DNA from 3 places in the Variovorax sp. YR266 genome. Region 1 is predicted to be linked to each of the others. Evidence: predicted binding sites of a transcription regulator. Region 1 holds the regulator's gene; each other region holds the start of a gene.
The links. The regulator sigma-54, encoded in region 1, starts transcription at its own class of promoters, with help from an activator protein. The targets are predictions, from matches to a motif close to TGGCANGNAANCTGCTTT.
Positions count from the first base shown of each region.

Region 2: the regulator sigma-54 is predicted to act here: its motif matches at 1,480-1,497, upstream of BLW48_RS26875 (isopenicillin N synthase family dioxygenase).
Region 3: the regulator sigma-54 is predicted to act here: its motif matches at 2,311-2,328, upstream of BLW48_RS36020 (pilin).

Region 1 covers NZ_FNPM01000004.1:166,161-170,296, forward strand. Annotated here, with positions in the region: gene BLW48_RS12690 (LysE family translocator) at 1-178, shown strand, start outside; gene BLW48_RS12695 (phospholipase D family protein) at 186-1,793, opposite strand; gene rpoN (RNA polymerase factor sigma-54) at 1,804-3,405, opposite strand; gene lptB (LPS export ABC transporter ATP-binding protein) at 3,423-4,136, opposite strand, start outside.
Region 2 covers NZ_FNPM01000012.1:116,539-120,674, forward strand. Annotated here, with positions in the region: gene BLW48_RS26860 (malonic semialdehyde reductase) at 1-36, shown strand, start outside; gene rutF (NADH-dependent FMN reductase RutF) at 49-603, shown strand; gene rutR (HTH-type transcriptional regulator RutR) at 616-1,323, opposite strand; gene BLW48_RS26875 (isopenicillin N synthase family dioxygenase) at 1,530-2,531, shown strand; gene BLW48_RS26880 (VOC family protein) at 2,627-3,013, shown strand; gene BLW48_RS26885 (BMP family ABC transporter substrate-binding protein) at 3,082-4,136, shown strand, end outside.
Region 3 covers NZ_FNPM01000003.1:231,017-235,152, forward strand. Annotated here, with positions in the region: partial or broken gene BLW48_RS10230 (IS3 family transposase) at 397-1,636, opposite strand; gene BLW48_RS36020 (pilin) at 1,753-2,250, opposite strand; gene BLW48_RS10240 (3',5'-cyclic-nucleotide phosphodiesterase) at 2,459-3,262, opposite strand; gene BLW48_RS10245 (CHASE2 domain-containing protein) at 3,292-4,136, opposite strand, start outside.

The DNA.
Region 1 (4,136 bases):
GCCGGCGGTCATCTTCTGCATCGAGACGGGCTGGTACGCCATCGTGGCGCTGGCGCTTTCCTCGGCAGCGCCGCGCTCGGCCTACCTGCGCTACAAGGTCTGGATCGACCGGGCCGCCGGCGGCGTGATGGGGCTGCTGGGCCTGCGGCTGATCTGGTCGGCCGTGCGCGGCAACTGAGCCGACGCTACAACAGGCTCTCCGGCGTCAGCGGCGCCAGCAATTCGAGCATGGTCCGGTCCCAGAAGCCGGAGTCGGGCTCCTCGCTCAGCACGGTGAGCTTGCCGGCGTCGTCGCTGACCCATTCGATGCGCGACTCGTTGCTGCCCTCGGCAAAGCGCAGCCGGTAGGCGCCCTGCTGCTTGAGCACGTCGATGAGCTTGAGCGCCTGTTGCGCCATCTCGGGGCTGCGGATGAAGAGACCGATCTCGGTGTTGTGCGTCTCCGAGCGCGGATCGAAATTCATCGAGCCGACGAAAAGAATGCGCCGGTCGATCACCGCCGACTTGGCATGCAGCCTGCCCACCGAGGTGCCGAACAGGCCGAGCCGCACGCTGCGCCGGGTGCGCGTGGAGCTCAGTTCGTAGAGGTCGGCGCCGAGCTTGAGCATGTCGGGCCGGTAGCGGCGGTAGGCGGTGTGCACCAGCGGCTCGTCGGTGGCGGCCAGCGAATTGGTGACGACGCTGATCTTCACGTTGCGGCCGCGGATCTCGCGCATCACCTCCAGCCCCGAGGCGCCCGGAATGAGGTAGGGCGAGACGATGGTCACCTCGGAGCGCGCACGGCGCATCTGCTCGACCACGTTGTAGCGCACGCTGTCGACGTCCAGCAGCGGCACGCCGCCGTATGAGACGGTCTTGCCGATCACGCGCTCGGGCGAATCGGCGTAGGCCTCTGCGGTGGCCCAGATCAGTCCGAGCTTGCCGGCGTTCAGGTCTTCCGCCATCGGGCTGTAGCCAAGCAGGTCGTTGGGCGCGGGCGGCGGCGGCGGTGGCGTGGTGTCGGGGCCGGTGGCGACGTCGAAGCGCTTCTGCAGCTCCTCGCGCGACAGGTCGCTGCTCACCACCGACTGGATCGGCCGCACGTAGATGCTGTTCCAGTACTGGTCGAACAGGCTGCCCAGCCGCGGGATCAGCGCGCCGGTGACGAAGGTGTCGAGGTCGAGGAAGTTCTCCCCCGCCGTGCGCCTGAAATACTGGTTGCCGATGTTGCGCCCGCCCGCCACCGCCATCGCGCCGTCGGCAATGAACAGCTTGTTGTGCATGCGGCGGTTGACGCGGCTGAAGTCGAAAAGCGACGCGCTGAAGCGCTTCAGCAGGCTGCCGCGCCCGGCCGGGAACGGGTTGAACAGGCGCAGCTCCACGTTGGGCGTGGCGGCCAGGCCGAGCAGCAGCTCGTCTTCGCCGGAGGTGTAGAGGTCGTCCATCAGCAGCCGCACGCGCACGCCGCGCTGGGCGGCGTCGCGCAGGGTGCGCATCAGGTAGCGGCCGGTCTCGTCGTTCTCGATCTGGTAGTACTGCACGTCGAGCGTGCGCTGCGCGCGGCGGGCCAGCTGGATACGGGTGTCGAAGGCGAAGTCGCCGCCGGGCATGAGGCGAAAGCCGCTCAGGTCGGGGTCGGGCTGGGAGGCCAGCGCGATCTTGCCGAGCGCGGTGTCGGCTGACACGGCCATGGCCTTGGTGGGCGGGCGCGGCGCCTCGTCGGGCAATGTGGCGCAGCCTGCGAACAGCAAGACCGCAGCCATGACGAAAACCCAATGCCCACAACGCGAAAGCGACGGCAGGCGACGGGTCATCGGTGGCTTTCTACAGGGCCTTGCGCAGGTTGGCGGGCGCGATGCGCAGCGCCTCGCGGTACTTGGCCACGGTGCGGCGCGCGCACTCGATGCCCTGCTCTTTCAGCATCTCGGAGATCTGGCTGTCCGACAGCGGCTTCTTGATGCTCTCGGAGCTGACGAACTGCTTGATCAGCGCGCGCACCGCGGTGCTCGACGCATTGCCGCCGGTCTCGGTGCCCAGCGCCGAGCCGAAGAAGTACTTGAGCTCGACCGTGCCGAAGGGCGTGGCCATGTACTTGGCGGTGGTCACGCGCGAGATGGTCGATTCGTGCAGGCCCAGCTCGTCGGCGATCTCGCGCAGCACCAGCGGGCGCATCGCGAGTTCGCCGTGCACGAAGTAGCTCTTCTGCCGCTCGACGATGGCGTTGCTCACGCGCAGGATGGTGTCGAAGCGCTGCTGGATGTTCTTGATGAACCAGCGCGCCTCCTGCAGCCGCTGCGACAACGCCTGGCTGCCTTCGCCCTTGTGCGACTTGAGTGCGCCGGCATAGATGTCGTGCACGCGCAGGCGCGGCATCACCTCGGGGTTCAGCATGACGCGGAACTTCACATTGGTGCCGCGGCCCGTCTTGGTGACGATCACGTCGGGAATGACGATGTTGCGCTCGACGTCGACGAAGCGCCGGCCCGGCTTGGGCTCGAGCCGCGCGATGATCTGCAGCGCCGAGCGCACCAGCTCCTCGTTGCTGCGGGTGAGCGTGGCCAGGCGCTTGAAGTCGCGGCGCGCGAGCAGCTCCATTGGCTGCTTGCAGATGGCAATGGCGGTCTTGCGGACCAGCTCTTCCTCGTCGGTCTCGTCCTCGCGGGCCAGGGCGCGCAGCTGGATGCCCAGGCATTCGCCGAGGTCGCGCGCGCCGACGCCGGCGGGTTCCAGGCTCTGCAGCAGGCCGAGCGCCACCTGAAAGTGATGCACGAGGTCGTCGAACTGGTCGTTGTCGTCGCCGGCCAGGCCCGAGGCCAGTGCGGGCAGCGAGTCTTCCAGGTAGCCGTCGTCGTTGAGCGATTCGATGAGAAAGCGCAGCGCGGCGCTGTCGTTCTCGTTCAGGCGCAGGCTCAGCGCCTGGCGGTGCAGGAAGGACTGCAGCGACTCCTGGCTGCGCGCGAGTTCGGTGGCGTCGGCACGTTCGTCGTCGCCGAGGTTGTTCTGGCGCGCGGGCGCATCGCTGCCCCATTCGCTGTCGTCGGGCGCCATGTCGACGGTGCCGTCGCCTTCCCAGTCGGGCTCGCGCTCGGTGATTTCGGCAGCGGGGCCGTCGGTGTCGGCCGTGGTGGTGGTGCTGGTTTCGGTGGAAGCAGTGGACGCGCTGGCGGCGGGCGAAGCGAAGTCGCTTTCGCCGTCGCCGCTATCGCCGCCGTCGTCGCGCGGCACCGGGGCATCGGCCGTGTCGAGCCCGAATTCCTCGCGCGCCGCTTCTTCAGCCGTGCGCTCGAGGAACGGGTTCTCGTCGAGCATCTGCTCCACCTCCTGGCTCAGTTCGAGCGTGGAGAGTTGAAGCAGCCTGATCGACTGCTGCAGCTGTGGCGTCAACGCCAGATGCTGCGAGACGCGAAGGGATAGCCCTTGCTTCATGGGAACCGCTCCCGCCCTTACATGCGGAAGTGTTCGCCCAAGTACACCCTGCGTACTTCGGCGTTGTCGACGATCTCCGAGGGTGTGCCTTGTGCCAGCACATGCCCGTCGCTGATGATGAAAGCGTGATCGCAGATGCCCAGCGTTTCACGCACGTTGTGGTCGGTGATGAGCACGCCGATGCCGCGCTCTTTCAGGAAGCTGATGATCCGCTGGATTTCGATCACCGCGATCGGGTCGATGCCGGCGAAGGGCTCGTCCAGCAGGATGAAGCGCGGCTGCGTAGCCAGCGCACGCGCAATTTCGACGCGGCGGCGCTCGCCGCCCGACAGCGCGAGCGCGGGCGAATCGCGCAGGTGGTCGACGCGCAGGTCGGCCAGCAGCTCGGCCAGGCGCTCGTCCATGTGCTGCTTCGACAGCGGCGCCATCTTGCCGTTCTCGTCGGGCTCGCTCTGGAGCTCGAGCACGGCGCGCACGTTTTCCTCGACCGTGAGCTTGCGGAAGATCGAGGCTTCCTGCGGCAGGTAGCTCAGGCCCATGCGGGCGCGGCGGTGGATCGGCATGTGGGCGATGGGCTCGCCGTCGATGCTGATGTCGCCCGCGTCGGCACGCACCAGCCCCACGATCATGTAGAACGAGGTGGTCTTGCCCGCGCCGTTCGGCCCGAGCAACCCGACGACTTCGCCCTTCTGCACGTCGAGCGAGACGTCTTTCACGACCGTGCGGCTGCC
Region 2 (4,136 bases), on a different contig from region 1:
CGGCTGCCCTTCGACGAGGCCTGCGTGCTGGCCTGAAGGACTCACCACATGCTGCTGAATGCCATGGCCTCCCACGCTGCTTCATCGTCATCGAACCCCGCCGGCCTGCTGCCGAGCCTGGAGAAGGCCGACTACCGCAACGCGATGGCGCGGCTGGGCGCGGCGGTGAACATCATCACCACCGACGGCCCCGCGGGCCGCTCCGGCTTTACGGCATCAGCCGTGTGCAGCGTGACGGACGAGCCGCCGACGCTGCTGGTGTGCCTGAACCGTTCGGCCTCGGTGTACCCGGCGTTCAAGACCAACGGCGTGCTGTGCGTGAACGTGCTGGCCGCGGGGCACCAGTCGCTGTCCGCATTGTTCGGCGGCAAGACGCCGATGGACGAGCGCTTCGCCGCCGGCCAGTGGAGCCGCAAGACCACCGGTTCGCCGATGCTCGACGACGCGGCCGTGTCCTTCGACTGCCGCGTGGTGCATGCGACGAGCGCGGGCACGCACGACGTGCTGTTCTGCGAAGCGGTGGCCATTGTCATCGGTGGTGCGACGCAGGGCTTGATCTACTTCGACCGGCGCTATCACGAGATCGCGGCGCCGCCGCACTGACCTCCTCCCGAATCAGCGCGGCGTGATGCCTTGAAGAAAGATGCGCTGCACGTTCTCGACGGTCTTCTCGAAGAACGCCTCATCGTCCAGCGTATGCCCCGACAGCGCCTGCACCTGCACCCCGAAATCCGCGTAGTGCTGCGTCACCGCCCACAGCGCGAAGATCAGGTGATGCGGATCGACGGGCGCCAGCTTTCCCGCTTCGACCCAGGCGCGAATCACCTCAGATTTTTTCTCCACCAGCGTGCGCAGTTCGCGGTCGAGCTCGTCGCGCAGTAGCGGCGCGCCCTGGATCATTTCCAGGCAGAAGAGCCGTGATGCATCGGGCCTGTCTCGCGAAACCACGAGCTTGCGGCGGATGTAGTCGCCGATGGCCTCGCCAGGGTCCTGCTCGGCACTGAAGCCGCGCAGTGGCTCGAGCCACAGCGCGAGCAGATCGCGCAGCACGTTGACGTAGAGCTCTTCCTTGTTCGCGAAGTAATAGAGCAGGTTGCTCTTCGATACATCGGCGCGTGCCGCCACCTGGTCGATCGACGTGCCATGCAGGCCGAAGCGAGAGAACAGCCCCAGCGCCGCACCGAGGATCGCGCTGCGCTTGTCCTCGATCTGGCGCAGCCGGCGGCTCACCGCGGACGCACTGCGCACCGCAGGTTTTGCGCGCTTGCGCGCCGGGCTCTTCTCTTTGCTGGCACTGGCAGCCAGCGCTTTGGTCTTCGGCATCTTCCCTCGCTCTTGTTCGTTCGTTGGTGAATCGGCAGACAGCACAGCGCACCACTGTAAGGCCGTGGTGCATCGCCTTGCGCCGCAGCCGCCTTCGCAGCGCGTCGTTGCGCACCATGCTGACGCGACGAATGCGTTTTGTCCATTTGGTCCAACTGGCACAGACGTTGCATGGCGAAAGGCATGCCAAGCATGAGGAACCTGCCATGACCCTGCTGTCCGTCCCCATCATCGATCTAGCGCCCTACTTCGCGGGCACCGCCGAAGGCAAGGCCGAGGTCGCGAAGAAGGTCGACGAGGCCTGCCGCAGCATCGGCTTTCTCGTCATCACGAACCACGGCATTGCGCCCGAGCTGATCTCGCGCGTGTCGTCGCTCTCGCGCAAGTTCTTCGACATGCCATTGGGCGAAAAGCGCAAGGTCGACCGCCCGCGCGAAGACGCGGTGCGCGGCTACAGCGCGGTGGGCGAGGAAGGGCTCTCGTACAGCCTCGAAGAAGCGGCCCCCGGCGACCTGAAGGAATCTTTCTCTATCGGCCCGTCGAACGTGCCGCAAGACGACTACCACCGCGGCCCCGCCGCCGGTCCGCACTTCGAGCCCAACAGCTGGCCGCCCATCGAAGGCTTCCGCGAAGCCTACGAAGGCTACTTCGAGGCGATGAGCGATCTCTCGCGCTCGCTGATGCGTGTCTTTGCGCTCGGCCTGTCGCTGCCCGAGACCTTCTTCGACGACAAGATCGACAAGCACATCAGCATGTTCCGCGTGCTGAGCTATCCGCCGCAGCGCGAACAGCCGCTGCCCGGCCAGCTGCGTGCGGGCGCGCACAGCGACTACGGCAGCCTCACCATCGTGCTGCCCGACGACAAGGGCCTGCAGGTGTTCAACAAGGCCGGCCAGTGGGTGGACGTGCCGCAGGTCGAGGGTGGCCTGGTGGTCAACATCGCCGACCTCATGATGCAGTGGACCAACGACCAGTGGGTGTCCACGCTGCACCGCGTGATCAACCCGCCTTTCGAGATCGCGAGCACCAACCGCCGGCAATCGCTGGTGTTCTTCCATCAGCCGAACTACGACGCGATGGTCGAGTGCCTGCCTAGCTGCCTCGCGCCAGGGGAGTCGGCGAAGTACGCGCCGATTTCTTCTGGGGACCACCTGACCTCGAAGTTCGTCAAACAGACGACCTTTGGTGGCACGAAGGCGATGGCTTGAGATGACTGCCTGCTGTTCTTCGGGGTGCGATCACGCCGACGGCGTGCTCGCACCCCGAACAAGAACAACAGCAAACGCCCAATGAGCAACTGAACATGGCCCACCTCTCCTACGTCAACGTCTTCGCAAAAGACGTGGTCGCACTCAGCGGCTTCTACCAGCGCGTATTCGGCTTCCCCGAAATCGAAGCGATCCGCTCCCCCATCTTCCGAGGCCTGGACACCGGCAAGTCGAGCCTTGGCTTCAACGCACTCGATGCCTACGAACTGCTGCACCTGAGCGAGTTTTCAGACACACGCGGCGTCAAGTTCCTGCTGAACATCGACGTCGACAGCCAGGCCGACGTCGACCGCATGGTGCCGGTCGCACTCGAAGCCGGCGCCACGCTCGTCAAGCCGCCGTACGTCACTTACTACAACTGGTACCAGTCGGTGCTGCTCGATCCCGAGGGCAATGTGTTTCGCATCAACTTCATGATGTGACGTGCGCTGCGCTCGTTCTCTTTTTTCCGTCCTCCCTTTCTTCAAAGCCTCTCACCAAAGGTAGTCCCATGCAGTTGCGCACCCTCACTCCCGGCCTGGGCCTCGCGATGACCATCGCGGCCAGCGGCGCGTTCTTCACCACACTGCCCGCCGCGGCCGCCGACGGCTTCACGCTGAAGGACAAGCCGAAGATCGCGATGCTCTACTTCGGCCCGAAGAACGATGGCGGCTGGACGCAGGCCTTTGACGAGGCCCGCGTGAAGATCGAAAAGGAAATCGGCCAGAAGATCCAGTTCGTCGAGAACGTGCCCGAAGACGCATCGGCCATCAAGCCCGCTGCGGAGAAGTTCATCCAGCGCGGCGCCAACATCGTGATCGGCACGGCCTTCGGTTATTCCGACAGCTTCAAGGACCTGGCTGCCAAGTACCCCGATGTCGCCTTCCTCAACGGCTCGGGTACCACCAACGGCAGCAACCTCGAATCGTTCTACGGCCGCACCTACGAAAGCCAGTACCTCTGCGGCATGGCCGCAGGCGCCGCATCGAAGACGGGCAAGCTCGGCTTCGTCGCGGCCAACCCCTTCGGCGTTGTGAACTGGACCATCAACGCCTTCGCGCTCGGCGCGCAGAAGATGAACCCGAACGCCACGGTCAACGTGATCTACACCGGCGCCTGGAACGACCCGGTGAAGGAACGCGCCGCCGCCGCCGCGCTCATCGACCAGGGCGCCGACGTGATCGGCCAGCACGTCGACAGCCCCACGCCGCAGATCGTCGCGCAGGAGCGCGGCGTGTACGGCACCGGCCACCACCGCGACCTGCGCCAGTTCGCGCCCAAGGCCACGCTTTGCTCTTCGGTGTGGGTGTGGGACCGCTTCCTGACGCCTGAGCTGAAGAAGGTGATGGCCGGCAACTGGAAGCCCGCGCAGTACGGCGCCTTCATCGAGATGAAGGACGGCGGCACCGACATCGCGGGCTTCGGCCCCGCCGTGCCCAAGGACAAGGCCGCGGTCATCACCGCCGAGCGCGACGCGATCATGAAGGGCAAGCAGGTCTACGCCGGCCCGCTCGCCGACCGCGACGGCAAGGAGCGCGTTGCCAAGGGCGCGGTGCTGTCCGATGC
Region 3 (4,136 bases), on a different contig from region 1:
CGGAAGACGACCGTTGAAGCGGGCCTGCGGTGCGCTACGTCCCGCCGCCCGACCTCTATGCCTGTAGTTGCAGCAGATTACGCATCGTGCGGTCGCTGGCGAACGAGTAGTTCCATATGTACTTCGTCGATGCGATGCGTCGGCGCCCCAGTTCAGCCTCGCAATCGGCTTGGGGTGGTAGTACGCTGTGCCCGGCTGATTCCCAGCAACTCCGCTTGGCGCTTGATCGGTCATACCCGTGCTCGATCATCTCTTGCGCTCCGCAACCTGATTTTGCTTGCCAAGTGCAGCGTCAACTGCCCGATCTTGGCGTGTGCAACGTCGCAACTGACCCGTCCTGCCATAGGTTGGCACCGATGAAGGACTCACAACCGGCGTGATCCAGCCGGCCAGAGACGCCCGATGAACCTCATCGGGCGTTTTCAATTTTAGGGACTGGTGCGGTCTCTCCTGGTTGTAGATCTGCACGGCCTGCTGGACCATCCGGCTGGCCTGGGCCAGATCGGCAGGCCGGTGCAGCAGGAACTCCATCTTCAAGATCCCGTTGACTCGCTCGGCCAGCGCGTTCTGGTAGCAGTCGTAGCCATCGGTCATCGAGCAGGCGATGCCGTGGCGCCGATGAATCTCCTGATAGTCGTTGGAGCAGTACTGGATGCCCCTGTCTGAGTGATGCACAAGCATTTGCCGCGTCTGCCGGCCCTTGAGCGCTACCTTCAGCGCCCGGCTGACCTGCTCGGTGTGCAGGCTGTGGTGCACGTGATGGCCCACGATCTTGCGCGACCACGCATCCGTGACCAGGCTGAGATAGACGAACCCTTGGTCGGTGGGCAAGTACGTGATGTCTGCCACCCATACCTGTTCGCTGGCAGTCGCTCGAACCTGATGCGGCCCCTCCTTGAGCAAGTTGGGATGGCGTCGGAATCGATGATGGCTGTCGGTGGTCTTGTGATACGCCCGCTTGGGCGCCACCAGCATGCGAGCCTCGCGCAGCACGTCCAGTAGCGCATCGCGCCCCAGGCTCGCGCCGGCGTGCTGCAGCGGCTGCTTGAGCAGATGGTGCAGCTTGCGCGCGCCCAACCGGGGCTGGCGCAGGCGAACGCCGCGAACGAGCTCGATCACGGTGTCGGCACGCGCACAGCGTTGCTGCTGATGCTGCAACTGCTGGTAGTAGGCCTGGCGGCTGACGCCCCAATGGCGGCAAGCCCTCGCCACGCTCAGCCCCGGGAGGAGCTTTTGCGAGAGGACTTGCCCGAAGGCTTTTTTACGATGCGCACCCCGTAGTCCTTCTTCAGGACATCGATCACCGCCTCGAACAGTTGGGCCTTCTCGTTGGCTTCGCGAAGTTGGACTTCCAGGGCCTTGATCTTCTGTTCGGGAGTCAGCGGTGCAGCAGGTGCAGCAGGTGCAGATGAGAGCTTCTTGATCGGTACTGGCATGGCAAGCCCAGATGATGATGCCGAACTCCAGTTCTGGCGGCCATGCTTGTGCAGCCACACCAGCACGGTCGAGCGGCCCTGGATGCCGTAGCGCTCCTGGGCCTGTTTGTACATGAGTTCGCCTTTTCTACCTGCTCGACCACCGACAGCTTAAAAGCCAGCGTGTAGTCCCGCTGCGTGCGTTTGACGCTTGATTCCATTGACTTGCCTTTTCTTGAGGGAAAAGGTGTCAACCCAGGTCAGGACGGGTCAAACCAAAGAAAAAAGCCGCCAAAGAGGCGGCTTACCCAAATACGCCGTCGGGCGCAATTTGTATTTATCGACCAGTGGTCTTCACGTAGTTACCCAAGGTGTCGGCAGCCGTCTTCTCGCAAGCGATATTGCCACCCGCATTGATGGTGCAGTCAGCGGTGTAGACCAAGCTCTTGACTTCCGAAGTACCAGTGAATGCGATAGTAACTTTGCCGGGGACAGCCGTTGCACCAGACCCCGAAGCTGCGGCGCCCGTCAAGGTCACAGCAGCTGTTGCATACCTGGGCTGGGACAGGGCGGTGCCTGCGAAACCAAACTGTTGCAACTCAGCAAGGGTGTCGCATTGCGTGCCATCACCCGCTTGATCACTCAGACACGCTTTAATTGCGCTTTTGACACCCTCTACTTCAGCGATGTTGGAAGCCCACTTGCTCTTGACCATGTAGTCTTGATATGCAGGCAGAGCCACAGCAGCCAAAATACCAATGATCGCCACAACGATCATCAATTCGATAAGGGTAAAGCCGGCCTGTGCGCGGCGGGCAATCTTGCGAACGTTCATTTAACTAACTCCAGGTTGGTTGGTTGTTACGCCCGGGAACCTGCCCGGAGCGAGGTACCTTCCGCAGCATCTGTGCCACCCACCCCCAGAGCCTCCTGCTGACCGAACACGTCAACTTTGATCACATTGTCGTTACGACATGTGACACAAGTTGCTTCAAGATGCCAAGCTTGGTGACAAATTTGTCATGCCAACGCATCGCCCCGCATCAGCAAGTCAGGATCCCATCCGCCTTCAGCCAGCGTATGTCCCGCTGCGCCAACCCCGCTACCTGTTCGTCCATCAGCGCCTCGATCTGGCTCATGATCTCGTCGGTTTCGGTGGGCTTGGTGTGGGTGATGTAGATCGGGTACTGCTTCCCCGGCCCGATGTGCGCCAACTCGTCGGCCAGCACCGCGGGCGACAGATGCAGGCTCCTCTCGGCCAGGGCCTGCTCGCGGCTGCTGAAGGCCGTTTCAATCACCAGCATCGCCACATCGATCGCATTCACACGCTCCCAGAAAGGCGCGTTGCGCTCGGTATCCCCGCTGAACACCCAGTGGGCGCCGCCTTCGGCCCGTCTCACGGCAAAGCCGCACGCCGGCACGGTATGAACCGCAGGCAGCACCTCGACCAGCTTGGGCTCACGGCTGCCCAGCGGCAGCATCTGACCGACCGCGATGACGTGAAAGCTCACGAACGGCGCCTCGACGCTGGGAATACTCTCGAAATCCGGCCAGATGACGTTGTTGAACACATGCGCCCGCAGCGCATCGATGGTGGCCCTCAGCGCATGCACGCGCAGCGGCCGCTTGCGGCGGCTGCCTACGGCGTCGAGCATCAGGGGGAGCGCTGCGATGTGGTCGAGGTGGCTGTGCGTGAGCACGACATCGTCGATGCGGACCATTTCTTCGAGCGTGAGATCTCCGACGCCCGTGCCCGCATCGACGAGCAGGTCCGTGTCGACCAGGAAAGAGGTGGTGCGGCAGTCTTTGGCGATGGCGCCCGAGCAACCCAGCACACGAACCTGCATTGTGAGAGACCCCTTGTGTGTGTCTGTCGTCATTTGGTTTCGAACCGGGTCGCGCCATCCCAATCAGGGTCTTGTGGTCGCAACGCCATCGAGGCTAAACGCTGGGCATAGAGCTGGTAAAGGACTTTTTTGGCATCCGCGGCGAGCAGGGGGGCCAGCAAGTTTCGGCCCATCGCCCAGTCCTGCCGTCGGTAGGCCGCGAGCACTTCGCTCCAGCGGCCGAGCAGTTGCCGGGTCTGCGCCACCGCCTCGGGCGTGCGCACGGCCAGCGGCGTAAAAACGGCAACGGCCTGTGCCTTTCCCTTGACGCGAACGCTGTCGAGTTCCTGCCAGATGTAGCCGGGCGCCAGCTCGCATGTCGCGCCGCTGGCCACGACTTGCACGCCGTAGTGTCCGCTCAGGCCCTCGAGGCGGGATGCGAGGTTGACCGCGTCGCCGACCACGGTATAGCTGCGGCGCGCGGCGGAGCCCATGTCGCCCACGCTCATCAGGCCGCTGTTGATGCCGATGCCCACGCTGATCTCGGGCCGGCCGCTGGCGCGGTGGATGCGGTTGATGTCGTGCACGGCATCGGCCATATCGAGCGCGGCCCGTACGGCGAGCGTGGCGTGGTCGGGCGTGTCGATGGGGGCGCCCCAGAAGGCCATTACGCAGTCGCCCATGTACTTGTCGATGGTGCCGCGGTGCGCGCTGATGACGTTGGTGAGCCGGCTGAAGACGGTGTTGAGAAAGGCCTGCAGCTCGGCCGGCGCCATCTGCTCCGACAGGCGGGTGAAGTCGCGCATGTCGCAGAACATCACGGTCATGGGCTTGCTCTCGGCGCGCATGCTGTAGCGGCCGGGGTGCTCCATCATTTCGTTGACGAGCTGTGGCG